Regions from separate parts of the Lachnoanaerobaculum sp. MSX33 genome, predicted to be linked through region 1. Evidence: predicted binding sites of a transcription regulator. Region 1 holds the regulator's gene; the other holds the start of a gene.
The links. Region 1 encodes Rex, which represses fermentation and respiration genes when NADH is low (regulators of the CRP and FNR family bind a similar motif). Its sites were predicted from a motif close to ATTGTTAANTANTTAACAAT; they were not measured.
Positions count from the first base shown of each region.

Region 2: nox (H2O-forming NADH oxidase) is a predicted target of Rex. The motif match lies at 5,912-5,931, and genes of this name have one in related genera.

Region 1 is NZ_AZXX01000092.1:18,862-34,869, forward strand. It holds gene alr (alanine racemase) at 1-950, opposite strand, end outside; gene HMPREF1495_RS11505 (NAD(P)H-hydrate dehydratase) at 937-1,815, opposite strand; gene acpS (holo-ACP synthase) at 1,833-2,201, opposite strand; gene HMPREF1495_RS11515 (redox-sensing transcriptional repressor Rex) at 2,194-2,850, opposite strand; gene abc-f (ribosomal protection-like ABC-F family protein) at 3,090-5,018, shown strand; gene HMPREF1495_RS11525 (cell division protein DIVIC) at 5,020-5,232, shown strand; gene topA (type I DNA topoisomerase) at 5,308-7,389, opposite strand; gene dprA (DNA-processing protein DprA) at 7,402-8,517, opposite strand; gene HMPREF1495_RS11540 (YifB family Mg chelatase-like AAA ATPase) at 8,527-10,041, opposite strand; gene galE (UDP-glucose 4-epimerase GalE) at 10,096-11,163, opposite strand; gene HMPREF1495_RS11550 (phosphoribosylaminoimidazolecarboxamide formyltransferase) at 11,275-12,453, opposite strand; gene HMPREF1495_RS11555 (IMP cyclohydrolase) at 12,453-13,154, opposite strand; gene HMPREF1495_RS11560 (ABC transporter permease) at 13,163-14,524, opposite strand; gene HMPREF1495_RS11565 (COG1361 S-layer family protein) at 14,525-16,008, opposite strand, start outside.
Region 2 is NZ_AZXX01000061.1:42,507-58,514, reverse strand. It holds gene HMPREF1495_RS05905 (hypothetical protein) at 1-495, shown strand, start outside; gene HMPREF1495_RS05900 (sensor histidine kinase) at 566-2,029, shown strand; gene HMPREF1495_RS05895 (response regulator transcription factor) at 2,042-2,764, shown strand; gene HMPREF1495_RS05890 (TRAP transporter substrate-binding protein) at 2,891-3,949, shown strand; gene HMPREF1495_RS05885 (TRAP transporter small permease) at 4,007-4,543, shown strand; gene HMPREF1495_RS05880 (TRAP transporter large permease) at 4,540-5,835, shown strand; gene nox (H2O-forming NADH oxidase) at 5,961-7,295, shown strand; gene nagE (N-acetylglucosamine-specific PTS transporter subunit IIBC) at 7,360-8,805, opposite strand; gene HMPREF1495_RS05865 (PTS sugar transporter subunit IIA) at 8,866-9,345, opposite strand; gene licT (BglG family transcription antiterminator LicT) at 9,349-10,185, opposite strand; gene HMPREF1495_RS05855 (L-ribulose-5-phosphate 4-epimerase) at 10,492-11,184, shown strand; gene HMPREF1495_RS05850 (xylulokinase) at 11,192-12,784, shown strand; gene HMPREF1495_RS05845 (sensor histidine kinase) at 12,994-14,598, shown strand; gene HMPREF1495_RS05840 (response regulator transcription factor) at 14,613-15,269, shown strand; gene HMPREF1495_RS05835 (hypothetical protein) at 15,295-16,008, shown strand, end outside.

The DNA of each region.
Region 1 (16,008 bases):
GTCTGATCCATGCATATTCTACCGATAATATTACATTTTACTCCGTTAATCAATACATATCCCTTATTACTCAAATCTCTGGGATAGCCGTCTGCATATCCGAAGGAAATTGTAGCAATGTCCATATCTTTTTCAGCTTTAAAAGTGGCGCCGTAACTTACACATTCACCTGCTTTTATTCTCTTTATATATGTAATTGTTGAGTAAATACTTAATGCCGGCCTGTAGTCAAAGTCGGTCAAATTCACTTCATTTGAAGGCGCAACACCATATATTGTAATTCCCAAACGCACCATATCAAAGTCTGTACCGATACCGTTTACTATAGCCGCTGAATTTGAAGCATGTACTATAGGAGGTTCTATTCCCATACTCTTTAGTAAATCCAAAAATTGCCTAAATAAGCTCTCCTGTTCTTTTGCAGACGTAAGATCACTTTCATCAGCACTGTGAAAATGTGTGAAAATACCTTCAATCTCGATATTTCCCATTTCACTTATTTCTTTTATAATGTTTGCACTCTCTTTTGTAGGCTTAAAACCGATTCTGTTCATACCTGTATCTATTGCTATATGAATAGATATCTTTTTCCCAAGCTCTTCGGCTTCTTCATTTATTTTCTTAGCCTGATCCAGCGTAAAAACCGATTCCCTTATATCAAATACTATTGATTCTTTGTAGCTGTTTCTTGGAATACATGCCAGTATCAAAATAGGATTTGTGATACCATGGTATCTAAGATTAACACCTTCTTCAAGTGTAGCTACGCAGAAAAAGTCCACAATATCTTTTATATATAATGATACGGGAACACTTCCATGTCCATAACCGTCAGCCTTTACAATTGCCGCCAGTTTCATATTTTCTTTTAAAGCTTTTTTTGTAACTGTTAAATTATGCTTTATTGCATCCAGATCAACCTTTGCATAAGCACGTCTATATGAGTCCATTTCTCTTCCTTCTATTAAGCACTTCACCTATATTATCTATAATTTCTCTTGCCAAAATACTGTGCTCTCCATATTTTTTACCGGCAATACTGCCGGCCATGCCGTGTATGAAAACTCCAAGCGCCACAGCCATATCATCATCTATGCCAAGACAAAACATGCCTGCAATTATACCGCATAGAACATCTCCGCTTCCGGCCTTTGCCATGGCTGCACTTCCGGATTTATTTATAAATGTATCCTCCTTTGCGGCGATAACACTTTGATGAGATTTTAAAACTACTGTAATACCGTATTTATTTGCATATTCCTCGGCATACTTTACCGGATCCGATAATATATCATCTATAGATACATCTATCAATCTTGACATCTCCCCTATATGAGGAGTGATAATAATATTATCTGTATAATACTTTGTAAGTGTAGCATCAGCTGCAATAATATTCAAAGCATCCGCATCTATTATCATAGGAACATAACATTCGGCTAAAACATATTCTACAATGATTTTAGCATAATAATCTGTAGAAAGTCCCGGTCCAAGTACCACTACGCTTGACCAATCAAGACATGACTTAATCTTATTTATAAAGCATTCCTTATTCTCATATGCTTCTCTCTCATCATAAGTTGTTATTATTGCTTCAGGTAAAAGTGTTTGTAAAATTGTACGATTTTTGCTTACCGTAAGTATTCTAACCAAACCTGCGCCTGAACGATATGCCGCCATTGCACTCAAAAATGCGGCACCGCTCATTCCGTTACTTCCGGCAATAACCAGAACATGCCCATAGCTGCCTTTATTTGCATTCTTAATTCTTTCAGGTATATATTTTAATGCAGTTTCATCAAGAATTCTCATATCCCCATCTCCACATATTAGTCTGTTTCTATTACTACCATTGCAATTGCCAATGAGTCGGTATTGCTTATGGATACATGGATTTTATTCTCATCAATTCCTTGTAAATGTCTGTTTGAATTATTACAGATTTTTATAAAAGGCTTTCCAAGTTCATCTCTGAGTACCGCCAAGTCCTTAAGTTCAACACCTCTGAAACCTGTTCCCAATGCTTTTACAAAGGCTTCCTTTGTAGCAAAATTTCCGGCCAGAAAACTGTCTCTGTTTCTGCCTCCGGCCATATCTATTTCACTATCATTGAAAGCCTTCTTTAAAAAAAATTCCTTTTTAATTGCATTTGATATTCTGTCTATTTCGACTATATCAGTGCCGATCCCTCTAATCATACTTCCCTTCAAAAGGAACAGCATCTACATTACTGACTCTATATGACAGCCTCATAAGAGATTCTGAAAGATGCACATTCTCAACAACTACATCATCAGGTACAACCAAATCTGTATGTGCAAAATTCCAGATTGCCTTTATTCCCGACTTTATAAGTCTGTCCGCAACTTCCATTGCTCTGGTCTTCGGTATTGTAAGTGCCGCTATCTGTATATCATTTTCAGATACAAACTTCTCAAGGTTATCAAGAGAATACACTCTTGCACCACGTATAGTTTTTCCGAAAAGATTAGGATCCACATCAAACATTCCTTTGATAAGGAAACCTCTTCTTTCAAAGTTTGCATAATTTGCAATAGCCTGTCCCAAATGACCTGCACCTATTATTATAATATTATGCTGACGGTCAATTCCCAAAATCTTTGCGATTTCATTATACAGATATCTTACATTATATCCGTATCCCTGCTGTCCGAAACCTCCAAAGTTGTTTAAATCCTGTCTGATTTGAGAAGCCGTAACCTTCATTCTCTCACTGAGTTCTTTTGAGGATATTCTTTCAACACCCTCTTCTGACAGCTCACCTAAGTATCTATAGTATCTTGGCAGTCTTGAAATGACTGCTCTGGATATTTTTCTTTCTTCCATATTTATTCCGTTCCAAATATCAATTTATAAATTATTCTCAGCAATTCCATTTGTTAAGAATTCTACAATTAGTATATTATCTATTAATATAAATGTCAATACAGATATATATGGTGAATATTATATATTTTATTAAGTTTTTGAGCATATAAAGGCTTCATTTGTATCATGAATTGTCTTGCATTTAAGCATGTATTTAAGCTATACTTATGTGGATTATATGGCTAAGGAGGCAAATTTTGATTTTAAATGCTACAAATATCTCAAAGTCTTTCGGAAGCAATGAGATAATAAAAGATGCAAATTTTTTAGTCAATGAACATGAAAAAGTTGCCATTGTCGGTGTAAACGGTGCCGGAAAAACCACACTGCTAAAAATACTTACAGGTGAGGAACATGCCGACAGCGGTAATGTTATACTTGCAAAGGATGCAAAACTCGGATACTTAAGACAGATAAATAATGTAGATTCCACATTAAGTATTATAGATGAGCTATATACAGTTATAGAGCATATCCTTAACATGGAAAAAAGAATGTTAGAGATGCAGGAACAGATGCAACATCTTTCAGGCGAGGCACTTGAAGAGTTATATTCTTCATATACCGCTCTTACTCACAGTTATGAGCTGATGGACGGATATGCCGCAAAGAGTAAAGTCATCGGTATTTTAAAAGGACTCGGATTCGATGAAAATGATTTTGACAGAAAGATAAATACATTATCAGGAGGTCAAAAAACAAGAGTCTTCCTTGCAAAACTGCTTTTAGAAGAACCTGATATTATTTTACTTGACGAGCCTACAAACCACTTGGATCTTCGAAGTATAGAATGGCTTGAATCCTATCTTTTAAACTATAAGGGTGCGGTAATTATAGTTTCACATGACAGATATTTTCTTGATAAGATAGTTAGTAAGGTCATAGATATTGAAAACGCCGAAGTCCAAATGTATTCCGGAAACTATTCAGACTTCTCCGCAAAAAAGCAGATGCTTTTAGATGCCAAAATGAAGGAATATTTGAATCAGCAACAGGAAATAAAACATCAGGAAGCTGTTATTACAAAGCTTAAGCAATTTAACAGAGAAAAGTCGATAAAACGAGCCGAGAGCCGTCAAAAACAACTTGAAAAGATTGAAAGAGTCGAAGCTCCAAAAACTCATATAGAAAATATGAGACTCTCTTTGGATATTTCAAAAGAAAGCGGTAAGGATGTGCTTACAGTACATGATTTGTCAAAGAGTTTTGATGAAAAGCATCTCTTTTCAAATATAAATTTTGAAATAAAAAGAGGGGAAAGAGTCGCTATTATAGGTGATAACGGTACAGGAAAGACTACCCTACTAAAGATTATAAACGGACTTTTAACTCCTGATACCGGTGAAGTAATCTACGGGTCAAATGTTTCCATTGCGTACTATGATCAGGAACACCAGGTACTTCATATGGACAAGACTTTGTTTGATGAGATTTCAGATACTTACCCTGAGATGAACAATACTCAAATAAGAAACATACTTGCAGCTTTTCTTTTCACAGGTGAGGATGTGTATAAAAAGATCGGTGATCTTTCAGGTGGAGAAAGAGGCAGAGTATCTTTGGTTAAACTTATGTTATCAAAAGCAAATTTCCTGCTTTTGGATGAGCCTACAAACCATTTGGATATTCTAAGTAAGGATGTACTTGAAAGTGCCTTAAACAGTTTCCCGGGTACTATTTGCTATGTATCACATGACAGATACTTTATCAATAAGACCGCAACAAGGATTCTTGATCTTACAGGAAACAGATTACTTAACTATATAGGAAATTATGATTACTATATTGAAAAAAGAGAGGCGGTAGAAGGTGCAGCCAATCTTTCAAATAATAATATAGAAGAAAAACCTACAGAAATCTCAGATTCAAAACAGGAATGGATTGAAAATAAGACTGCACAGGCTCAAAAAAAGAAAGTAACAAATGCCTTGAACAAATGTGAAAAGGAAATAGAAAAACTTGAAGAAAAACTTGCTCTTATCGATGAGGAATTTGCCGATCCTGAGATTTCCTCAAATGTAGGTAAGCTTATGGAACTGCAAAAAGAAAAAACAGCTCTGGAAGAAAAGCTTGAAAAGCTTATGAACGAGTGGGAAGAACTGACTTTAAGTCTGGAGGAAAATTAATATGAAAATGAAAAAGTTTTTTGCGATAATAATCTTACTTTTACTTATATTCAGTTTGATCTCAACTGTTCTTGTTGCAATATTCTCAGACAATATCAGATTGCTTTTTGTATTATTGTTTATAGATATTGTAATGCCTGTAATAATATATGCATATCTTGTAATAACAAAACAGATAAGAAATCTTGATAAAAAAGATGATGATAAGGAATAACAAAGCAGCTATAATAAAGTATTTGTGTGTAAATAAACGACCGGCTTATTAAGTCGGTCGTTTAACTTTAAATATTTATTCTTCTTTTGGCTTATTCTCGGAATATCCGCATTCTTCATTCATGCAAAGTAGCTTATTTCCTTTTTCAACCATATATGAGCCGCATTTTGGACAGGCTATAGAAGAAGGCTTATTCCATGACATAAAATCACATTCAGGCGCATTGCTGCAACCATAGTATATTCTTCCCTTCTTAGTCTTCTTTATTACTACTTCACCATCACATTTAGGACATTTAACTCCTATCTTTTCAAGATACGGCTTTGTATTCTTACATTCGGGGAATCCCGGACATGCTAAAAACTTTCCGTGCGGACCATATTTTATAACCATGTTTCTTCCACAGTTTTCACATATCACATCTGTAACTTCATCAGCAAGCTTTACATTTTCAAGCTCCTTTGAAGCCTGCTCTACTGCCGACTCAAGATCCGGATAAAAGTTTGATACAACAGTTTTCCAATTTACACTTCCGTCACCTACAGAATCCAGTAATTGCTCAAGATTTGCCGTAAATTCCTTATCCACTATGCTCCCGAAATAGTTAACCATCATAGAGTTTACAATCTGTCCAAGCTCGGTAACATAGAGATTTTTTTGCTCTTTAACAATATAATGTCTTGCAAGAATTGTAGTAATAGTAGGTGCATATGTTGACGGACGTCCTATTCCCTGTTCTTCCAATGCCTTTACAAGACTTGCTTCCGTAAAATGTGCAGGCGGCTGTGTAAAATGCTGTACATCCAAAAGCTTTTCAAGTTTAAGTTCATCTCCTACCTTAAGCTTTCCGATAACAGCATCCGAACTTACCTTTTCTTCTTCATCATCATCAGTATAAACACTCATAAATCCGTCAAATACTATTTTTGAGCCGGACATAGTAAAGATATAATCTCCTGCACTGAGCTTCACTGAAGTAGTCTTATACTTTGCATTTTCCATTCTGCTGGCAACAAATCTCTTCCATATAAGCTGATACAGTCTGAAAAGCTCTCTTGGCAAAGATTCTTTAACCATTGCCGGAGTAAGATTCACATCTGTAGGTCTTATAGCCTCGTGTGCATCCTGAACATTATTGTTATTTGTCTTTGTAACAACATTTTTTGAAACATATTCAGATCCGTAGCTTTTATCTACAAACTCTCTTGCAGCGGCATCTGCCTCGGCAGCTATTCTGGTTGAGTCTGTACGCAAATATGTTATAAGAGCTATTGTTCCCTTGCCCTTTACTTCCACACCTTCATATAATTGCTGTGCAAGCCTCATTGTCTTTTGAGTTGAATAGTTTAACTTTTTGCTGGCTTCCTGTTGCAAGGTAGATGTTGTAAACGGAATAGGAGCCTTCTTTACTCTTTCACCCTCATTTATCTCTGAAACCACATATGAAGCACCCTTTAATGCCTTTAATATTTTATCCATCTCAGCTTTATTGTTTATGGCAAGCTTACTCTTTTTACCATAGAACTTGGCATTTACAGTCTTTTTTGAGTGCTCGGTCAAAAACTCGGCTTCAAGAGTCCAATACTCCTCAGGAATAAACTCATCTATTTGTGCTTCTCTGTCACATATCATTCGAAGAGCTACAGACTGCACTCTACCGGCAGACAATCCTCTTTTTACCTTTGCCCAAAGTAGAGGGCTGATAGAGTATCCCACCATACGATCCAATACTCTTCTCGCCTGCTGCGCATCCACAAGATTCATATCCAGATTTCTTGGATGCTTAATAGCCTCTTTTATTGCATTTTTTGTAATCTCATTAAAACTGATACGAAATACCTTTTTTTCACTGTCTTCAAGTTTTAAAGCCTTTGACAGATGCCAACTTATTGCCTCACCCTCACGGTCAGGGTCGGTTGCAAGATATATTTTATCAGCTTTTTTAACATCTTTTTTCAGTTTAGCAAGTAACTCGCCCTTGCCTCTTATGGTAATATATTTCGGTTCAAAGTCATTTTCAACATCAATACCCATTGTGGATTTAGGCAGATCCCGCACATGCCCGTTTGACGCCGTAACCTCATACCCCGAACCTAAATATTTTTTAATGGTCTTTACCTTTGCAGGCGACTCCACTATCACTAAACTTCCAGCCATTTTAACCCCTTACTAACTTAATCTCTTACAATAATAATTTGATGATACTTGTACGATAAAACCTTCCAATTCAAGTAATAAAAGTGAGCTAAGCACTTGAGAGATGTCTAAAGCGCTTTCTTTGATTATGTCATCTATATATTTCGGTTTTAAATCAAGGCAACTATAAACCTTTTTATCATTCTTTGCAAGTATATTAGAGTTTTTTTCATTATATACTTGAATTTTTTTATCAACATTAAGATCAAGTGCTTCCAAAATATCCGTAGGTGAGGTTATAATACCGGCACCGTCGGATATCAATTTATTACATCCAAGACTCATACAATCTGTTATTCTTCCCGGTAGTGCAAATACTTCTCTCCCCTGTTCTATGGCATGTGTTGCCGTTATAAGTGAACCCGACTTAAGTCTTGCTTCTATTACTACAGTAATATCCGCCAGACCTGAAATAATACGGTTTCTTATAGGAAAATTAAACTTTAAAGGATTTGTTCCCAAAGGAAATTCAGATATAACACCTCCAAAGCCTTCACTACATAACTTATTGTATAGAGTAAAATTGCTATCAGGATAACATACATTTACTCCTGTGCCAAGTACTGCATAAGTTTTTCCTTTAGAAATAACAGCACCCTCATGTGCCATACTGTCGACTCCAAGTGCCATTCCGCTTATTATATCCACATCATTTGCAGCCAGTTCCTGTGCAATAAACTTTGCCATTCCAAATCCATATTCACTTGCACCTCTACTGCCCACTATTGCTACGCTCTTTCTCTGCCTTGGAATATCACCTTTTACAAATATGCCGAAAGGATAATCTCTTAAATCCAAAAGCTTTTTGGGATAATCATCTTCAAACGGAAGTATAAACTTTATTTTTCTTTCATCTAAAGACAGATATTTTTCATGTAGTTCATTTAGTTTAATTTTTAATCCTAAAACAGCCTTAATTTGCTTTTCACTTAGTTTTACTTTCATCTTTAAATTTTCAAAGTTCATTTCAAAAATACTGTATAAAGGTTTAATATTCTCATATATAGCACGCTTTGAAGCATAACCGAGCTCCGCTAAACTTGACAGAAAAAACATTGCTTCTCTGTCTGAAATATTATTTATCTGCATATTTCCTCCTTACCAATATTTATCTTCTAAAGAGCGATATGATATAGCCTCACATATATCATCATGCTCAATATTTTTATGTTCATTAAAATCTGCAACAGTTCTTGCAACTTTTAATATTTTATGAAGTCCCCTTACACTCATCTTTTTCATCTCATATAAATCAGATAGGAAAATATCATCACTCTTTTTTAAAGCACAGAATTTATTTATAAGACCTGCCGGAATTTCAGAATTGTAAGAAAACCCATAATCTTTATATCTGTTTAGCTGTATCTGCCTTACTTTTTCTATGTAATTTTTTATTTCTTCACTGCTGATATTTTTAAATTCACCTTTAAGCTCTGCATATTTTATCAGTGAAGTCTCAACAGTTATATCTATTCTGTCAAGTAACGGTTTTGATATTCTTGAAAGATATTTTCTTACCTGAGCCTCATTACAACTGCATTTACTTCTGTCAGGATAGTATCCGCATTTACACGGATTAGTAGCCGCAACCAGCATAAAATCTGAAGGATATTCAATACTTGCATTTACTCTTGAAATACTTACAGTTTTGTTTTCCATAGGCTGCCTAAGTACCTCTATGGTATTTGTCTTAAACTCCGCCAGCTCATCTAAAAATAATACTCCCTTATGTGCCAGAGAAATTTCACCGGGCTTAGGTATCCTGCCTCCTCCTGAAAGTGCCTGTGGAGAAACACTGTGATGAGGGTCCCTGTAAGGCCTTATTTTTAATACAGGCTCTTTTGAATTAAGCAGCCCACATACGCTGTATATCTTCGAAACTTCCAAAGCCTCTTCATCGCTCATATTTGGCATTATTCCGGGAATCCTTTTGGCAATCATACTTTTTCCTGTACCTGCAGGTCCTATAAACAATATATTATGACGTCCTGCAACAGCAATCTGCACAGCCCTTTTTAGTAATATCTGTCCGTTTACATCCGAAAAGTCACTGTATTCTTTTGTTTCCGGGATTTGTATTTGAATATTTTCCGAATAAGTTTTTTCACCGTTTAGAATTTCGATCAGATCTTTTAGAGTTTTTATACCATAATTTTTAATACCTGTAACTATATTTGCCTCTGCCAGATTATCATATGGAAGAAATACATTTTCAAAGCCGTTTTCTTTTGCAAATATAACAATCGGCAGTATGCCTCTTATAGGAAGTAATTCACCACTGAGTGAAAGCTCACCTACAAAGAGTGATTTGTTTAATATATCGGATTTTATTGTTCCAAGTGCCTCAAGAATTGATATGGCAATAGGTAAATCATAGCCACAACCTTCTTTTTTGATTTCTGCGGGGGATAGATTTATAACGATTTTTCTGGGATAAAAAGAATATTTAGAATTTTTTATTGCGGTCTTTACTCTGTCTGCCGCCTCTTTGACTTCACCGGATAGAGAACCTATTAGAATAATTCCCGGCAGACCGTCACCAATATCGGTTTCACAGCAGACATGAAATGCATTGATACCTAAAAGACCTGCTGTATGTATTTTACTAAGCATAATCTCCTTTATAAACCGCCTTACGGAAAACTCCGTAAGGCATATAATTTATATTTATTTTTTAATAACTGAACCGTCTTTTCTGACTACTATATCAGAGTTCTCCTCTTCAAATCCGTTCGGATTTGCCTTTTGCCATCTGAAAGAGTCTCTACACATATCTTCAATATTTTTCTCAGCCTTCCAGCCAAGCTCTTTAAGCGCAAGTGAAGGATCTGCATAACAAGCAGGTACATCTCCGGCTCTTCTGTCTTTGAATACATAATTGATTTTTAAATCATTTACTTTCTCAAATGCATTTATTACATCAAGTACACTGTATCCTATACCTGTTCCAAGATTATAGATATCCACCTTTCCCGGATCTCTCATCATCTTTTCAAGAGCCTTCACATGTCCCTTTGCAAGGTCGACAACATGGATATAGTCTCTTACACATGTACCGTCCTTGGTATCGTAGTCATTTCCGAATACTCCAAGGCATACAAGTTTACCAACGGCAACCTGTGTGATATAAGGTAATAGATTGTTTGGAATGCCCTTAGGATTTTCACCGATTCTGCCTGACTCATGTGCTCCTATAGGATTGAAATATCTTAAAAGCATTACCGAGAACTTTTCATTTGCAGTATGCAAATCTGTAAGGATTTGCTCAAGCATTCCCTTTGTTCTTCCATATGGATTTGTTATAACACCGAGAGGTGCATCCTCTGTAATAGGAACAACCTTAGGATCTCCATATACTGTAGCACTTGATGAAAATACTATCTTTTCCACTCCGAACTCTCTCATTACTTCACATAAAATAAGAGTTCCTGTAATATTATTGTGATAATACTCAAGCGGCTTATATACAGACTCTCCAACCGCCTTTAATCCTGCAAAATGTATAACTGCATCTATATTATTTTCTTTGAATACATTTGTAAGAGCCTTTTGGTTCAACAAATCGACTTCATAGAAACGTAAAGACTTTCCGGTAATCTCTTCAACTCTCTTAAGTGATTCCTTTGAAGAATTTACCAAATTGTCCACTACAACCACTTCATAACCTGCATTCAACAATTCAACACAGGTATGACTTCCGATATAACCGGCACCACCGGTAACTAATATTGCCATAACCCCTCCATAATATCCGGAATATCAATAAAAAACTGTTATAAACCTATTGATTATTTAAATTTTATAATAAAATATATATTAAATCAACAAATTTTTTCAATAATATGCTTAATGATGGAAAAGCCTTATGCCTGTGAATGCCATGGTGATTTTATATTTATTACAACATTCTATAACCGCATCATCTCTTAAAGAACCTCCCGGTTGTGCAATAAATTCCACACCGCTTCTTTTTGCTCTTTCAATATTGTCACTGAACGGAAAGAATGCATCCGAACCAAGGCTTACACCCTTTAGATTCTTCAGCCAATCTCTCTTTTCTTCCCTTGTAAATTCATCCGGTTTTTGTGTAAAGATATGCTCCCACATTCCTTCGGTTAAAAGCTCCTCAACGCTGTTATCACCTATGTAAACATCAATTGCATTATCTCTGTCCGCTCTTTTTATTCCCTCTTTAAAAGGAAGATTAAGCACACATTCAGCCTGCCTTAAAAACCAGTTGTCCGCCTTATTTCCTGCAAGTCTTGTACAATGTATTCTTGACTGCTGCCCCGCTCCTATACCTATTGCCTGTCCGTCTTTTACATAGCAAACGGAATTTGACTGAGTATACTTTAAAATTATTAAAGATATAAGCAGATCAAGTTTTGCACTCTCAGGCAAATCTTTGTTTTTTGTCACAATATTTTCAAGCAGGCTCATGCTTATATCCAAATCATTATGTCCCTGTTCAAATGTAATACCGAAGACCTGCTTCTTTTCCGATTTTGCCGGAATATAGTTTTCGTCTATTTGAAGGACATTATATTTTCCGTTTTTCTTTGCTTTAAGTATTTCAAGAGCTTCATCACTGTATCCCGGCGCTATTACACCGTCAGATACTTCCCTCTTTATAAGTAAAGCGGTTTCTTTATCACAAATATCACTCAGAGCGATAAAATCACCGAATGATGACATTCTGTCCGCACCTCTGGCTCTTGCATATGCACAGGCCAGAGGTGAAAGTTCGTCATCCTCCACCCAATATATCTTCTTTAAAACATCATTAAGCGGAAGTCCTATTGCAGCGCCTGCAGGTGATACATGTTTAAAGCTTGTTGCGGAAGGTAAAGAACTTACTCTTTTCAGCTCTGAAACAAGTTGCCACCCGTTTAAGGCGTCAAGTAAATTAATATAGCCCGGATTTCCACTAAGTACTTTTATAGGAAGTTCCTCACCGTTTTCCATAAAAATTTTTGCAGGTTTTTGATTAGGGTTACAGCCATACTTTAAAATCAACTCTTTCATTACATACCCTCCAACTTATTCTTTATAACCTGTATATATTCACCGGTTTCCAAATTTATATACCTGACTGCCAAAGATATTTTATTTTCCGAATCAAGAGAGTTCCAAAGTTTTTCGCTGAATTCATCTATATCTCCGGTTATCTGTATCTTTTTCGGTTCACCTTCAAAACTTTTTAGAGGATCCGAATTTTCTTTATAGGTATGAATCAAAAATCCCTCACCTGCTTTTACATTGTCATAATTATAGAAAAATCTTAAAGTCCGGTTTTCATCCCCTTCATCACTCTTTAATATAGAAAGTTTAAGTTTAAGTCTGTCTTTTAATTCAATAAGTCCTGATATTCTCGGTGTAAAATTCGGTGCATCAGGTTCAAAAGTTCTTGTATACAGTGCATCTTCAAAGCTTTTACCGGTCTTTAAATATTCATAAACCGTGTCCGTTTGATCACCGTTTGTTACTATTACACTTTTATCACATACTCTTACAGGAGAATAGATAATTAAAGACGGATCGCCAAGCAGACTTTCATCAAAAGCCTTTGTACTTATATCATCACCATGTACTTCAAATATTCTGTTTCTTGAATTTACACTTCTCCCCATGATGAAATAGGCAAAGACGGCATTCTTACCGTCATCCGACTTTCCAAGTACAATTCCTCTACCCGGGTACTCTAATTTTGACAGATACTCAAACATAAAACCTCCTAATCGTTTCTAAGTGCAGTTAGCGGACTTAACTTCATCGCTCTTAAAGAAGGGAAGAAACCTGCCAGCATTCCTATAATAACCGCAAAAATAATTGCTGATATTACAAGCCACGGCGGTATTCTTGATATATTTCCGTCTACTCCGGAAACAGCCACCGCCACTCCAAGAGCATTGATTACAATTGAAATAATAAAACTAAAAATAACTCCGGTCAAGCCTCCTATAAGTCCGATAGCACCCGATTCTATAAGAAACATATCTCGTATACGATTCATATCACAGCCTAAGACCTTCATAATTCCGATTTCTTTGGTTCTTTCATATATACTCATCATCATAGTATTTGCAATACCTATAGAAGCAACAAACAATGACACGGCTCCGATACCGCCAAGTACCATCTGAATCATATTTGTAGAGGCTTTACTTTGTTCAATCCACTCCATTTGAGACTCGGCCTGAAAACCCATATCTGTGATTTGCTTTTGAACTGTCAAAACATTTTTCATATCATCCACATATATCTTGGCGGAATCATATACCAGATACTTTAACGGCTTACCTTTCTTTGTTGTAGGTTGATTGGGAATAGGTTTGTTTTTATAGACTTTCTTAAGCATTGCCTTTAAAGCGTCTATATTACAATATATTCCGAAACTGAAATTATTGTAACTGTCATAATCATCCAATAAAGCACCTCCTTTTACCACACCTGCAGTATCTATAATATACTTCTTTGGCGGCTTCGGTGCATTCTCCCCTCCGGCATTTGCCTTATCATAGGCTTCCGTGTCAAAGATAACAAACATGGGCTTGTTGTAGTCCACATTTGGAAGCTTGTTAGTCTGATAAAATGATTCATTTGGCTTTTTAGGATTCTGAAAATCTTTAATAACAAAATTTCCATATACAAATTCAAGGTTTTTCTTATCTGTAGGAATATGACCGCTCTCAAGTTTTATTTCAGCCATATATTCTTCATTTACTCCGTTTATTTGAGTGTTTTGCATATAAGGTCCCTGCATGATAATTACATAAGTTGACAGCACGGGAGATACTCCTTCCACATGCTCTATCTTTGAAAAAGTTTCAATAGTATCATCCTTTATACGCAAGGGTTCCGCCTTTTTATTTGATGAATCATCTTGTCTGTTGTATGGAACGGTAACATCTATAGCTTTTAGTGACCCCGACTGTGCGATGCTCTCTTTATTCAATTCATCCAGTCCGATACCGAGTGAGAGCATAGTCACAACGGAAGCAGTACCTATAAGTACACCCAGTACGGTAAGTACAGTTCTAAGCTTTCTTCTTTTCAGGTTTGAAATACTTAATTTAAGTAAATCAAGCAATTTCATTTACATCTGCTCCTTTTTTGATTTTCTTTTCTTCAATATCAAAGCACTTGCTATAATAACAGACGATAAACCTCCCCCGATTATAACAGGTAAAGGATTAAATCTCCTGTTTTCTTCTTCAGGTATTTGCTGATCTGTTATATCAAAATCAGTTTCCGCCTCTTCGTTTACATTCAGGATAAAATCTCTTGTTTCCTCTGTTATATTTCCGTTTTCATCTTCATAGCTTATAGTAAGGTTTATCTTACCGTCATCTGCAGTTACTGCTTTACCTGTCAAATTTACATCCACATTTCCGCTCTCACCGGGCTTAACATTTCCTATATAGGCTTCATTCTCCTTTATTGAATCCGCCTTAAACTTTGCCATAAGATTATAAAGAACTACCTTTCCGGTATTATTTATCTGAAATGTGATATTTGCATCATCACCGACGCTTATACTGTCAGGGTTGATTTCAAAGCTTCCGATATTCATCCTTGCAACCTGTCTTACAGGTATATCTATACTGACCTTATCAGTAGCATTTTTATACTCCGGTGAATCATACTGCTCATTTATTGTAATTGAATATGACCTTTGATCCACACCTGCCCTTGCACTCATCTTAAGTCTAAGCTCGGTGGTTTGATTTGCAGGCAGAGAATTCACTGCATGAGAACTTGATCCCTCCTCCATACTGAATACCGCACTGTCACTCGCCTTTTCAGATTCCAATGTGAATAAAATATTGCTGGCAGCTACACTTGCAGAAGCATTTTTCATTACAATAATCAAATCGAAAGTTTCACCGGCAAATACATCCTTGGGCTCCGTTCTGTAACTGTCTACTACTATTCTTGCCTTTGTTCTGTCATTCGGATTAAATTCTCCCGGTGAAGTGGTTGTTGCATCCTTATCTTTATTTTGTATATGTACAAAGAATTGCTCTTCAGTCTTTTTTATTTCACCTTCGGTAGAGTCACGGTATGTGATTTCAAGCTTTATCGGATAATAACCTGTATAGGTGTTTTTTTGTATTGCAAAACTGTAATCAAGGCTTGTAACTCCTCCGCTCTCAATCTTATCAAAATGTCTGTCATAGTTGGCATCATTTATTTCAAACGGAAAAACCGTATTGTCCTTATCCATCACCATATGAGCGGTAACATCAAAGGCTGTAAGCTTACCTGTATTTGCAAGATTAAGACCGAAGTTTAATACATCAGGATATTTACCTCTGGGTGTTGACTGTCCTTCACCTAAAGTAAACTCCACATCCTTTACCGCTTCCGATTCACTGCTGTCGGTTGTGGCTGATTTTTGAATATAAACATTTATATATTCCTGTATACCTCTTCCACCTTCTTTGTCATCTGCCAGATAAACAGGAATACCGTAGTAACCTTCAGGAATATCTCTTCTTACTCTTGCTGAAATAGTAATGCTTTTTTTCTTACCCTTACTTATCTTTCCTACATGCTTTCTGTCTGTAGTCTCGGATG
Region 2 (16,008 bases), on a different contig from region 1:
AAAAATACAGTAAGTAAAGATACATTTACAGCCTTTGTACTTATGGTCTACAGGAAGTATTTAAATATCCTTGATACACCTCTTATAAAGGGACTGACAGGATTTGCCCTTGCAAGAGGCATAAATTCTTATTTCAGAGAAAATAAACTTTCTTTGAAAGCAAGATGGGGATTGGGATACAATATACTTTCAAAGGTAAATAAAAGTCTGCATACAGGGATGCCTGTAATACTCGGAGTAGGACCGGATCTTTTATCTTTTCTAAAAAAGGAAAAGGGCATAGAGGTTACAGATATTCAAACCGGCAATACAGCAAAGATATATGCACATTATGTGCTGATTTATGACTGTAAAAAAGAAAACGGAGAAGACTTTTTTTATATATCATCATGGGGTAGAGGGTATAAGCTTGCCTACAGTGATTTTATAAGATATCAAAAGAAAACATTTTTGGGATTTTTATTATCAAATATACTGGAAATACATAATATATAAATGAGGGATACTATGGAAGAAAAAAAAATTTTGTAGTATCCTTTTATTATACATTTTTAGGATGGCATTTATGAGAAAAAAAGTTTTAAATCAATCTATAAAAGTAAAAATCGGTATTTTCATTATTGCCGTAGTTTCGGCGTTGATAGTGAATTTATGTTTTGATTTTTTTGTTGTGGAATATACCTCTTCAGGTTTCGGTGAGATAATAAATGAGATATCGCTTTGTTATGAGTTGCAGGATGCGATGACAAAAGAAAAGGCGGATTTTAGTATATTTATAAGAAACAGGGACAATATAGATGAATTGTTGGCAAGTTGCAAAAGAACGGATGAAATAGTTGACAAGTTGGAACTTGATATAATGCATATGGATAATGAAAGATATGCCAAAATATGGAGTATAAAAAACAGCTATCCGGTATATGCGGCCAAAAGACAGGAAATACTGGATGATAAATATGAAGCCAAGGACTTTATAGAAAAAGTATATAATGTGTATGAAATGCAGGATTATCTGATAAGCTATGGGGAAAGACTGATGGATGTTACTCTCAGTGAGAACAATGCCATATATCAAAAGAGAGCCGAATTCTTTAAGAAAATGCCTCTTGTAGTGGGGATAATACTGATACCTATCATAGTATTGATAATTTATATGGCATTCAAGCTACAGGCTCTTATAATCTCACCGATAAACAGGATGGTTGAGATATCAAAAAATATTGCCAAAAATGATTTTTCAGATAAGGACATCATAATACGCAATAAGGATGAGATGGGAGATTTGACAAATGCCTTTAACAAGATGAAGCATGCCACCTCGGTATATATTTCAAGTTTGGAGGAAAGGTATGAGCTTTCGGAACTTTTGCATAAAGAAGCCATGGAAAAGATGAACATGGAAAAAAGGCTCAATGAGGCAAGATTTGACCTGCTTAAAAATCAGATTAATCCGCATTTTTTATTTAATACCTTAAATATCATAGCGGCTTCGGCCAATCTGGAAGATGCCAAGGATACCGAGGATATGATAAGGGCACTTGGAAATATATTCAGATACAGCTTAAAGACCGATGAAAAGCAGGTAAGTCTTGAGAGAGAACTGAGCATTGTAAATGATTATATGTATATACAAAAGATGCGCTTCGGTGATCGTGTTTCATACGATATAGTTTCAAAAGTCGAAAATGATAAGGTGTATATTCCGTCATTTTCACTTCAGCCTATAGTGGAAAATGCGATAGTGCATGGAATTTCCAAAAAGGAAGAGGGCGGTAAGGTAGTAATAAGAGTATGGGAAAGAGAAAATATGCTTCACATTATTGTTGCGGACACCGGTGTCGGAATGAGCACTGAAAGGCTTAATCAGCTGAAAGATTTTATGAGAGAGAGGCCTACCGCAAAACTCGGAATAGGTTTCGGAAATATCTATAAGCGTATAAAGAATATATATAAAACAGGTGATTTGAGAATATATTCCAAAGAAGGAAAGATGACAGTGGTATATTTTCTGATACCGCAAACCGTTTAGGAAGGAGAAAATGTGAATTTACTGATAGCTGATGATGAAAACCTTGAGCTTAAGGTACTTGAAAAGACAATTAAGAAGTTTTTTTTAAATGAGCTTGATATTTTCATGGCAAGTAACGGAAAGCAGGCGGCAGGTATAGTTGAAAATACAGATATAAATATTGCACTTTTGGATATTGAAATGCCGGGTATGAACGGAATAGAGTTGGCAAAGCTTATAAGAGAGAAGAATCCGGATTGTATTATCATATTTATAACGGCATATGACAGATTTGAATATGCCATAGAAGCGATGCATATAAAGGCATTTGACTATCTTTTGAAGCCGTGGAAGGAGGAAAAGCTTACAGGACTTATCATTGAAGCCATATCAAGTATAAAAGAAATAAGTTCCGATGACGGTAAAAGTGAAAATCTTCAGGATTCACAAAAAAGCATTATAAAAAAATATATAAAGGAAAATTATAAAAGAGATATAAGTGCCGGAGATGTGGCAGGTATACTCGGTTATTCGGACGTTTATTTTTCAAAGATATTTAAGCAGCTCTTTGACGATACCTTTATAAATTATCTGACCAATCTGAGAATAGAAAAGGCAAAGGTACTTTTAAAGGATGTCAGTTTTAATATAAAAGAAGTCGGTGTAAGTGTGGGGTATACGGATTCAAACTACTTTACAAAGGTGTTTAAAAGGGCGGTAGGAATGAGTCCTTCAGAGTACAGAGGTAACATTTAGTTTAAAGATTAAAAATTTACTTATTATATTAAAATATTACCATTCACATAAGTTTTTCTTAAATATAGAATATATAAAAGAGATGTAAGACTTTTTAGTCTTAAGTATTTATTTTTTGGAGGAACAATGAAAAAGAGATTTTTTGCATTAGCAATTGCTACATTAGCATTATCAGCTTGCGGACTTAAGAGTCCTGAGACAACAACAACTGCAGCAAACAGCAACGAGACAACCGCAGCAAAGGCAGACGGCGGCAGCGAGGGTGCGGAGGTAACCTTGGTTTATGCGGAGGTAAATCCGCTTGATACAATCGTAGGACAGAGCGGTACGGCATTCAAGGAGAAGGTGGAAGAGCTTTCAGGCGGAAAGATTCATATCGATGTTCAGGCAAGCGGTGTACTCGGTTCAGAGAACGATGTACTTGACGGAATGCTTGGAGGAACAGGTACAGTAGATATGTCAAGAATTTCAGCTTTCGCTCTTACAAGCTATGGCGCAAAGAAGGCTTCACTTCTTTCATTACCATACACATTCAACTCAAGAGAGCATTTCTGGAAGTTTGTAGACAGCGACTTGTCAAAGGAGTTCTTACAAGAAACATCAGATCTGAACCTCGGTATCAAGAGCTTGTACTATGGTGAGGAAGGTTTCAGACACTTCTTTACAAAGAATCCTGTAAATTCTGTTGAGGATTTAAAGGGAATGAAGATGAGAGTTTCAAACGATCCTGTAATGAACGGAATGGTTGAGGGACTTGGTGCATCTCCTACAGTAGTTGCATTTAATGAGCTTTACTCAGCACTTCAGACAGGTGTTGTAGACGGTGCAGAGCAGCCTATAACAAACTATAAGTCAAATGCTTTCCCTGAGGTGGCTCCAAACATCATCCTTGATGGTCATACACTGGGAGCATTCCAGGTAGTAATCACTGATGAAGCTTGGGATAAGCTTACACCTGAGCAGCAGAATATCCTTGTTGAGGCCGGAAAGTATGTAGGTGAAGTAAACAGAGAAATCGCTCAAAAGGCGGAGGATAAGGTTTTAGAGGAGCTTAAGTCATCAGGTGTAAATGTTGTTGAAGTAACAGATAAAACACCTTGGAAAGAAGCTACAAAGAATGTTATCGATAAGAACACAACAGATCAGAAAGAATTATATCAGCAGTTAGTTGACTTGGATAAATAATATTATTGCCTCTTGGAGACTTCTCCAAGAGGTTTGTTGATAGAATAAGAGGTAATTATGTCAGATTTTTTTAAGGCGGTAGATAAAATAAAGCCGGCATATGATGCTACATACAAATTTGTTTTGCTTATATGTAAACTGTTATTGATAGGAGATATTGCCATCACAACAATGGCGGTTGCCGGAAGATATGTATCATTTATACCGGATCCCGCATGGAGTGAGGAGATAGTTCTAACATTTATGGCATATATGGCAGTGCTTTCAGCCGCACTTGCAATAAGAAGAGGCGCACATATCAGAATGACGGCCTTTGATCCGTATCTGCCTAAGAGTGTTGTAAGATTTTTGGATGTACTTTCAGATGTTGCGGTTTTGATACTTGCAGTGGTAATGATAGTGGTAGGATGGAAATATGCTATGAAGATTGGTGCAAAGGGTACTTATGTAAGTATGCCGGGACTTTCAAAATTCTGGCAGTACTTCCCGATACCTTTAGCAGGTGTTGCAATGTTAATATTTGAGCTTGAGGCACTTTATAATCATATAAAGGCTATTTGCTTAAAAGAAGATCCTAAGGAGGTGCAGGCATGAGTACAGGAGTAGCAATTGCTATATTACTTATAAGCTTTTTTGTAATGATATTTTTGCGTTTCCCGATTGCATATGCGGTAGCACTTTCATCTTTGCTCTGCCTTTTGGCACAGGGACAACCGCTTTCAACAATATGTCAGCAGATGGTTAAGGGTATTTCATCATTCTCACTTATGGCGGTACCGTTCTTTATAACAATGGGTTGCCTTATGGGAAGCGGCGGTATATCGGAGAAACTTATTGCACTGGCAAATGCCTGTGTAGGCTGGATGCGTGGAGGTATGGCGATGGTTAATATCGTGGCTTCATACTTCTTTGGAGGAATTTCAGGTTCTGCGGCAGCAGATACGGCATCACTCGGTTCAATCCTTATACCTATGATGGTGGATCAGGGATATGATGCGGATTTTTCTACAGCGGTTACAATTACATCATCATGCGAGGGACTTTTGGTACCTCCTTCACATAACATGGTTATATATGCTACCACAGCGGGCGGTGTATCGGTAGGAAGCTTATTCCTTGCAGGATATATTCCGGGAGCATTGCTTGCGGTATCACTTATGATCGGTTCATATATTATTTCAGTGAGAAAGAATTATCCGAAGGGTGAGAAGTTCTCGATGAAGGTGCTTTTAAAGCAGCTCAGCGTATCATTCTGGGCATTGGCGGCAGTGCTTATAGTAGTTGTAGGTGTAGTAGGCGGTGTGTTCACTGCAACAGAGTCGGCAGCTATTGCGGTTATCTACAGCCTTATTGTCAGCGTATTCATATATAAAGGTCTTGACTGGAAGGGTGTATGGAAGACTCTTGATGAATGTGTAAATACATTGTCAATTGTACTTATCCTTATTTCAACATCAAGTATCTTCGGATATTGCCTTACAACACTTCATGTTCCGGATATGGCTGCAAGTGCAATCACAGGATTTACAAACAACCCTATAATACTTGCATTACTTCTTAACCTTATTTTGCTTATACTCGGATGTATCATGGATATGGCACCTATCATACTTATTGCTACACCTATACTTCTTCCGATAGCAAACTCTATAGGAATAGGACCGATACAGTTCGGTGTAATGGTTATCTTAAACTGCGGTATAGGACTTCTTACACCACCGGTTGGAGGAGTACTCTTTATCGGTTCGGCCGTAGCAAAACTGCCTATGGAAAAGGTAGTAAAGGCAACATTGCCATTCTATCTGTGTATGATAATTACACTTTTACTTATAACATTTATACCTGTTATAAGCCTTGGACTTCCAATGCTTTTGGGAAGTTTATAAATAACAAAATATATTTTAAAAAATTTAACTGTACAAGCCCGAAAATGCTTGTTAAAAGTTATAAAACATAGTACAATTTGTTAAAGAGATGACAATAAATATTAAGATATATTTTGGAGGAAAATATGAGCAAGGTAGTAGTTGTTGGAGCAAATCATGCAGGTACTTGTGCAATCAATACAATCACAGGATTCAATGAGGGAGATGAGGTAGTAGTATTCGATCAGAACTCAAATATCAGCTTCCTGGGATGTGGTATGGCACTTTGGATAGGCGGTCAGATATCAAAGCCTGACGGACTTTTCTATTCAAACAAGGAAAAGCTTGAATCACAGGGTGCAAAGGTAAATATGAACAGCAAGGTTGAGAGAATAGACTTTGATAAAAAGTTTGTATATGCAACTTTGGAGAACGGTAAGAAGGTAGAAGAAAGCTATGACAAATTGATACTGGCTACAGGTTCACTTCCTATCGTACCACAGATACCGGGCAAGGATTTGGAGAATGTTCAGCTGGTAAAGCTTTTCCAGAATGCCGAAGAAGTAATTAAGAAACTTGAAAATCCTGATATCAAGACAATTGCGGTAGTCGGTGCGGGATATATCGGAGTAGAGCTTGCAGAGGCGTTTGAGAGACATAATAAGAAGGTAATAGTTGTTGATATAGCAAAGACTTCACTTTCAAGTTACTATGATCCGGAGTTCAGTGCACTTATGGACAAGAACCTCTCAGATCACGGTATCAAGCTTGCTTTCGGTGAGACTGTAAAGGAGATTAAGGGTAACGGCAAGGTAGAGGCTATAGTAACCGATAAGAATGAATATCAGTGTGATATGGTTATTCTTGCTATAGGATTCAGACCTAATACTGAGCTTGGAAAAGATTATCTTGAAACAATGTCAAACGGTGCATATATAGTTGATGAGACTCAGCAGACAAGCAAGAAGGATGTATATGCTATCGGTGACTGTGCTACAGTACTTTTTAACTCTACAGGAGAGAAGTCATATATCGCACTTGCAACAAATGCCGTACGTTCGGGAATTATAGCCGCATATAATGCATGCGGTAAGAAACTTGAGACTATCGGAGTACAGGGATCAAATGCTATTTCAATTTATGATTTAAAACTTGTATCCACAGGACTTAGCGAGCAGAAGGCGAAGCAGCTCGGTATGGATGTGCTTTCCACTTCATTTGAAGACTTACAAAAGGCAACATTCATTGAAACAACAAATCCTAAGGTAAATATAAAGATAGTATATGATGCAAAGACAAGAGTGATACTTGGAGCACAGATGGCATCTACATATGATATGTCAATGGGTATCCATATGTTCTCACTTGCAATACAGGAGAAGGTAACTATAGACAAGCTTAAATTGCTTGATATATTCTTCCTTCCACATTTCAATCAGCCATATAACTACATCACAATGGCTGCATTATCCGCAAAATAAAATTATAGTAAACCAAAAGGGAGCATATTTGATATGCTCCCCTTTTTATGAAGTGTGTTAATTATTATTTATTTTTAGCAAGTTTTTTGAACTCGTCCGCTACGAACTGAACTTTTGTACCGATAATAACCTGTACGGCAGTCTTTGAAGGTCTGATAACACCTGCAACACCTGCAGATTTGATCTTCTTCTCATCAACCTTTGTATAGTCCTTGATCTCAAGACGAAGTCTTGTGATACAGTTATCAATAGATGTAAGGTTTTCAGGACCGCCTACACCCTCTAAGATAATAGCCGCAACCGAGGTAAAGTCATCATTAGCTAAAACAGCCTTCTTTTCTTCTTCCTCATCATCCTCTCTACCCGGAGTCTTTAAATCAAACTTTGTGATAACAAAGCGGAAGATTGCATAGTATATTGCACCGTAAACCACGCCGATCGGAACCATAAGAAGCGGATTTTGTGCAAACGGAGCTTTAAAGCTGAGTACCCAGTCAACAAGACCGGCACTGAAGTTAAATCCTGCTCTTATAGGAAGGAGTGCAACTACAGCAAGTGAAATACCTGTTAAAACAGCATGGATAACGTAAAGTACAGGTGCAAGGAACATAAATGCAAACTCAAGCGGCTCTGTAACACCTGTAAAGAATGATGAAAGAGCTGCGGCAAGTAAAAGACCGTAAGCGGCTTTCTTTCTTGCATCCTTAGCTGTGTGATACATAGCAAGAGCAGCGCCCGGAAGACCGAACATCATTACAGGGAAGAATCCTGACATATACATACCTGTCTGTCCGAGGACACCGCCTTCTGCGCTTCCCCAGAATTTACCGATATCATTGATGCCTGCAACATCAAACCAGAATACAGAGTTAAGTGCATGGTGAAGTCCGAACGGAATCAAAAGTCTGTTGAGGAATCCGTAGATACCTGCACCTACAGCACCTGTGCTCAGAATCGCCTCACCGAAGCTTACCAATACACCATAAACAACAGGCCAGATAAAGAATAAAACAATAGCTGCAATAAGTGAAAAGCCTGCAGTAACGATAGCCACACTTCTCTTACCGCTAAAGAAAGAGAGTGCATCAGGAAGCTTTGTTGTTTTAAACTTATTATAGCAAACAGCACCGATAAGACCGCAAATAATTCCGATAAACTGAGTCTGTGTCTTACCGAAAGCCGCAGGAACGGCATCAGCCTCAACACCTGTAAACATAGCTACTGAACCCTTTGATAAAAGAGTTGTAACAACAAGCCATGAAACAAGTCCTGCAAGTGCTGCGGCACCGTCACCATCATCACTCATACCGACAGCAACACCTATGGCAAACAAGATAGCCATATTGTCAATGATAGCACCGCCTGCCTTTAAAAGGAAAGCTGCTATTATGTTATTTCCACCCCAACCGGTAGGATCGATCCAATAACCGATACCCATCAAAATCGCCGCCACAGGAAGGCAGGCTACAGGAAGCATCAAAGACTTCCCAAGACGTTGTAAATACTTCATAAAAATTTCTCCTTAATGTTTAAGTTCATCCCTTTGCCGGCCGGTCAAAGAGAAAATTTATTATTTTGGTATTACTACCAATATTTCACTATCCTTAGTCACAGCTATATCTGTGATACTTTCAACCGATTTAAAATCCGGAGTATTGCAAACAAGCATTATGGTTATAGTATTAAATCCTGCTGACTTTATTTTATCAAGATCTGCCTGTATAAGCGGATCTTTTGCTTTAACTCTATCCCCCGCTTTTACAAAGGAAGAGAATCCTTCACCGTTCATCTTTACGGTATCAAGCCCGATATGGATGAGAATTTCCTCACCTGTATCGGCTAATATACTGACAGCGTGTAAGGTTTCAAAAATCATAGTTACCTTACCGTCAGCAGGAGAGGTTACAAGACCGTCATTTGGAACGATTGCAACTCCCTTTCCAAGCATCTCTGATGAAAATGTCTCATCAGGAACCTCTTTTATAGAAACACTTTTTCCGCTCATAGGACTGAAAAATGTATTTTTCTTCTTCTTAAATAAACCGAACATATTTTACTCCTCTGCCATAGTTACTCTTTTTATATGAATTGCCAAGTAGGTCATTTCCATTCTTGTTATCTTTGAACGGGTTTCAACCTCTATATATTCTGCAATCCTTTTTCCGCATTCGAATTCTTCGGGATACTTTTCTTTCATCATATCCTCAAAAATTGTATCGTCGTCATGTAGCATCTCATTTCTGTAAAGTCTTTGAATAAGAAATTTTACATGAGTAACAAATCTTTCATAGTGGATAGAGTTTTCATTCAGCTCCACGTTCAATTCACTCTTTACAATGTCCATTATATCCCTCATAAGATGTGGAAGACTTAAAGTCTCCTTCATATGAGTGCTGTACTGCGCATTGACAAAATGAAGTGCAATAAAGCCTGCCTCCGAATCCGGAAGGGAAAGTCCTATTCTATCATCTATGAGTCTGAGTGTATAGAGTCCAAGGGCATATTCCTGAGGATAAAATCTCTTGATTTCCCACATAAGAGCATTCTCGGGAGTCATGCCTTCTTTAAATCGTTCAATGGCAAAATTCACATGGTCAACCAGAGTAAGATAAATGCTTTGGCTGAGCTTAAGCTTTTCCACATTGATTGCATATGAAATGACATCATCTGTAAGAGTTATCCTTTCAATAGGGATATCCGCAATCATATCCTGAAACTTAAGAAGCATTTCATTTTCCTTGATACGAAATACCTTTTCTATTTCAGACTCCGATAGAGAATCCCCTTTTTTTCTGCCGAAGCCTATACCCTTACCCATGGCAATAATTTCCTTGTTTTTATGGTCATGGGTTAAGACAATATTATTATTTATAATTTTTTCAATGATCATCGCACCACCATAAAGCAATAAAAAAAACCAAATAAACCATAGAACTATGGTAAATTCGGTCTTGCCTGCGTCTCAGTAACAATCCTAAAATATTAGAATTTATGTAAGTATTATGACAGAATTCTTAAGATAAATCAATCGGCAAAATGTAGGAATTATATTTCTAAAATTGGAGATAATAGATAAAGAATTGAGAATAAGAAATGAAAAGAGCAAAATTAAAGTATTAATTATTGCTAATAAACATTTTAAAAGCTAAAATACTTAATATAGCAATTCGTAAAATCTATTTATATCAGGAGGAATATGTTAGAAAAACTGAAAAAAGAGGTATATGAGGCAAATATGCTTTTGCCGAAATATGGTCTGGTGACATTTACATGGGGAAATGTATCGGGTATTGATGAAAGCGGAAAATACTTTGTAATAAAGCCCAGCGGAATAGAGTATGACAAACTTACACCTGATGATATGGTGGTAATGGACCTTGACGGCAACCGTATAGAAGGAAGATATAATCCTTCATCCGATACAAAGACACATCTTATACTGTATCAAAACTTTAAAGATATAGGTGGAGTTGTACACACACATTCACCCTATGCAACGGGATTTGCACAGGCAGGAGCGGATATTGCCTGTATGGGTACTACGCAATGTGATTATTTCTATGGTGATATTCCATGTATAAGACATCTTACAAAAGAAGAGTTGGATGAGGATTATGAGCTTAACACAGGTAAGGTGATAGTGGAAACTTTCAAAGAAAGAAATATCAATCCTGTATATATACCCGGATGTATATGTCACAGCCATGGTCCTTTTGCATGGGGTAAGGATGCATATACGGCGGTACATAATGCAGTAGTAATGGAAGAAGTTGCGAAGATGAATTTATTTGCACTAAGTATAAATCCGAATGCTGTGAAAGCGCCGAAATATTTACAGGATAAGCATTTTTTGAGAAAGCATGGTAAGAATGCCTACTATGGTAACTAGGGGGAATATGGAAGTAAAAAAGATAATAGAAACAGGAGATATATTCTTAGGAATTGAATTTGGATCTACAAGAATAAAGGCTGTATTGACTGATGAAAACGGAGAAGTACTGGGAACAGGGATCCATGATTGGGAAAACAGCTTTTTAGACGGTATTTGGACATATCCGCTTGATGAGATACTTTCAGGACTTTCAAGCTGTTATGCGAGTATAAAGAGGGATATAAAAGAAAAGTATGGAGTGACTCTAAAGCAGATAAAATACATGGGTATCAGTGCTATGATGCATGGATATATGGCGTTTGATAAGGATATGAATCTGCTTGCTCCTTTTCAAACTTGGAGAAATTCAAATACTTGGGAAGCGGCAAAGGATTTAAGTGAAAGCTTTAAGTTCAATATTCCGCTCAGATGGACAATAGCACATCTGTATCAGAGAATAATTGATAAAGAAGAGCATGTTGAGAAACTTGATTTTGTTACAACATTGTCATCATATATTCATTACCTGCTTACAGGTGAAAAGAATATAGGTATAGGCGATGCTTCCGGAATATTCCCTATAGATTCTGTTGCTATGGATTATGATGCATCAATGCTTAATATATTTGAAGAAAAGATTGCAGAGTACAAATTTCCGTGGAAGATAAGAGAGATATTGCCAAAGGTAATGGTTGCAGGACAAAGAGCCGGAGTACTATCAAAGTCGGGTGCAAGTCTTTTAGATAAAGACGGGGACTTACAAGAGGGAAGTATACTTTGTCCACCTGAGGGTGATGCGGGTACCGGAATGGTAGCAACCAACTCTATTAAAAAAGGTACAGGAAATATGTCTGCAGGTACAAGTATGTTTGCAATGCTTGTACTTGATAAGAAACTTAATGATTACTATGAGGAAATAGATATGGTGACTACACCGGCCGGAGATCCGGTGGCTATGTCACATGCAAATAACGGTACAAGTGATTTGAATGCCTGGGTTGGCTTATTTAGAGAATTTTCAAAGCTTTTCGGTATAAATATTTCAGATGGAGAACTGTTTGAAAAACTCTATACAAATTCATTAAATGGTAGCCCCGACTGTGGTAATCTGATGTCATTCGGATATTTTTCGGGAGAGGGTATTACGAAGCTAAATGAAGGAAGACCTTTATTTTTAAGAAGCCCTAAGAGTGAGTTCAATCTGGCAAACTTTATGAGAGCACATTTATACAGTTCACTTACAGCAGTTAAGGTGGGGCTTGATATCTTAACAGAGAAAGAGAATGTAAAGATAAAGAAAATGATGGGGCATGGAGGATTATTTAAAACCAAAGGAGTCGGACAAAGATATCTTTCTGCAGCAATCAATGCTCCTGTAGAAGTGCTTGAAACCGCAAGTGAAGGCGGTGCATGGGGAATAGCATTGCTGGCATTATATGTCAGCCGGGCGGATAAGTACAGCTTAGATGAGTTCCTGTCTAAGAAGATTTTTGACAAAAACACCGGAAGCGAAATTATGGCTGATGAAAAGGATGTGGAAGGATTTAAGACCTTTACACAGAGATATCTGAATGCTGTGGATATTGAAAGGTTGAGCGTGGAGAAATTCGCTGAATAAAAATGTAAAGAGTTCCGTGATTTTTATAAAATCACAGAGCTCTTTTTTATTTCAATACAAACTTTTCTAAATGTGACTATTACTAAAAAAAGTTTTACTAGATATATATCTTATAGTGATATATAATAAGAAAGTAATAGAAAGTTTAAATCATAAATTAAATAAATTTTAATAGACGGCTTTAGGGGCTGTGCAGGGGAACGGTTTAGATGGGTGGAAAAGAATGCTCCACATATATAAATATAAACGTATTGTGGAGAATAGCAGCTTTTATAATATCAACAGTATTTTATATTTCGGTTTCGGTATATAACAAAGAGAATATAAATCTGATTATTTTTTTGGGGATGTCAGTCTCATGTGCATTAAGTTGCTGGCTGTATAAAAAGGTCTGTGAGAACAGAATGCACTTTAGGATTATGTTCGTTTTGGAAGTATTTGCTTATGGGATATTTATATTTCTTAGCGGAGGGTTCAACAGTCCGTATTTATGGTATGAAGTAAACTGCATTTTGTTGATGGTTGCTTTAGACAGAAATATTATAGTAACATTTATTGCCTGTATCTGGTGTTTATTTTGTGCCATAGCCGGAAAGAGTATAGAAAATTCGTCTTATCAGGATATCAATATTATTTTGGGCATGGGTATGCTTATGTGCGAGTTCTATATAATCCGTTATTATGTAGCATACATAGGGAAGCAAAATGAAGAACTTGAAAGTTTGAATACGGAGCTGACTAAAGAAAAGGAACTTAGTAACTATGCTTTTGTAATGTTGACGGAGTTGAGTGAAAGCTTTGGACTCTTTGCAATGACGGATCCGAAAAAAATCATGGAAAAGCTGTCAATGCTGCTTAGAAATAACAATTTGTATCGGGAATTTGTGCTTGTAAAATTTGAACGTGATGATTTTCCTGAGATTATAGAGAGCTGCGGTATTGAAAAAGATGTATATGATGACATATCGGAAAAGGTAAAGTTTCAAGATGAATACACCGGTAATGGTGAGAATGTAGAAATATTAAAAATAGAGTCATCCGGTAATACTTATGAATTAATAAAAATAGGAGAGACCGATTATCTAAGCGGTATTTTGATAAGGCGTGCATCGGAGTTGCATGATGACGGAAAGGATTTCTACTTACAGTTGATAAAGACGGTATTCAATAATCTGGATACCTACGCCCAAATAGAAAGATATGTAGCTGTAGAGGAACAAAATCGTATTGCAAATGAAATACATGACACTGTAATACAGAAACTTTTCGGCATTACCTGTAATCTTGCGGTATTGGAAAGTAAGGTGAAGGCGGATGTAGAAAAAAAAGATATTATAGAGTCCATACATATACTGAAAAAATCTGTAGAGAGCACGATGGCGGAGCTTAGAGAAAGTATCTACGGAAAAAGATTCAAGGATAATATAAATACATTTATTCATGCGCTATATGCATATATGGAGGAACTTGAAAGGCTTAATGATGTAAAGATAAATTTAAATTTGGATGAAGAAGCGGATTATATAAAGATAGCGCAAAAGATAGCTCTATACAGAGTTGCATGTGAGGCTGTGAATAATGCTATAAAACATGGTAAGTCAAAAAATATAAATATCGAATTAAAAATGCAATCAGACACTGTAGAGCTTTTGATAGAAGATGACGGAACAGGTTTTTCAAGAGAGGATAAAAACTTCTCAGAAGGTAACGGATTGAGAAATATGCGAAATATAGCCGTTTTATTAAAAGGATATTTGAGTGTGGTATATGACAATAAAAAAGGCGTTAGAGTTAAACTTAGTTTGCCGAGATAACAGGAGGACGGAATATGGTACTTGTTTTAGACGATCACCCTATTGCAAGACAGGGACTGGAATCAATTATAAAACTTCATAAGCCGGAGGAGGAAACCTTGCAGGCGGGCACTGTCGGTGAAGCCATCGATTTGGTAGAGCATAAACCGGTAGATATGGCATTTGTGGATTTGCATTTACATAATGAGAGCGGATTTGAATTTTTGGAGTGGGTACAAAGACATGATAAAGCTATAAAGACATTTGTAATAACTTCATCTTCAAGTGAAAGTGATTTTGTAAAGGCAAAAAATCTCGGGATAGACGCGTATGTATTAAAAGATGCGTTTATAGACGATATTATGTATAGCCTTAAAGTTGTTGACAGGGGAGGAAAGTTCTATTCTTCAGACCTGGTTGACAATATGGGGAGCTTTACGGAAGAAGAAAAAAAGATAGAAGCTCTGACAAAAAGAGAACTGGAAGTCGCACTGCTTTTAAGAGAGGGCTATACAAATGCAAAAATTGCAGAGGACTTGTTTGTATCTGAAGGTACTGTAAAGAAACATATTTCAAATATATTCGGTAAGCTTGATATGTACAGCAGAACGGAAGTATTGGTATTTGTTGAACGAAATATTGAAAAATTTGAACTGGCATTTAATTTGGCTGAAACAAGCCATAATTTATAAAAATCATATATAGGATAGGAGAGTTATGCACAGTAATAGAAAGTTTTTAAAGAAACCGTTTGTTTTTTTGATTTTATTTTTCGGATTGGCGGCAATAGGCGGAGCTTATTCAAGCTGGCATTCCGCTTTATCGGCAGAAATGAAGATGACGAGCGGAGTTATGGATATATTATTTGCCGGAAATTCCGATGAGAAGTATTCGGTGTATCTGACTGATGAAAGCGGAAATAATGAAACTTTGATAGATGCCGAGTTCAGTACAACAGATAAGGAAGTTGAGATTACATTTACTGAGGGTTTGCCTGTGAATTCATTACTTGAGGGAAAGCTCTTGAAATTGGATTTTCCTCTTACAACCTCACAAGGAAGTACCGTAAATAAATTAAATTATACAAAGCTTGATATGACAAAGACAGGAGAGGACTTGGAGCTGAGAGCGGATAAGGCTGTGCTTGCATATGAAGGAGCGGCATATTCTCTTGGAGAAGATGAGGCTGCTTTTATGCAACCTCTACAGTTTGAAGTATATAAGACCTTGAGTGAAGAAGGAAAAGATGAGTTTAGCGGACAGATTTATCTGAAACTCAAGGCGGAAAGCGTGGAAAAAATACTTGAACTGCCGGTAAGTTTCATTATAAACAGTGAGAAAATGCAGGAAAGCCTTGATCTTGATTTTAATGAAGGAAACCTTGTAGCTTCAGTAGGAAACGGCGTAGTGGTGACATATTCCTGTGAGATA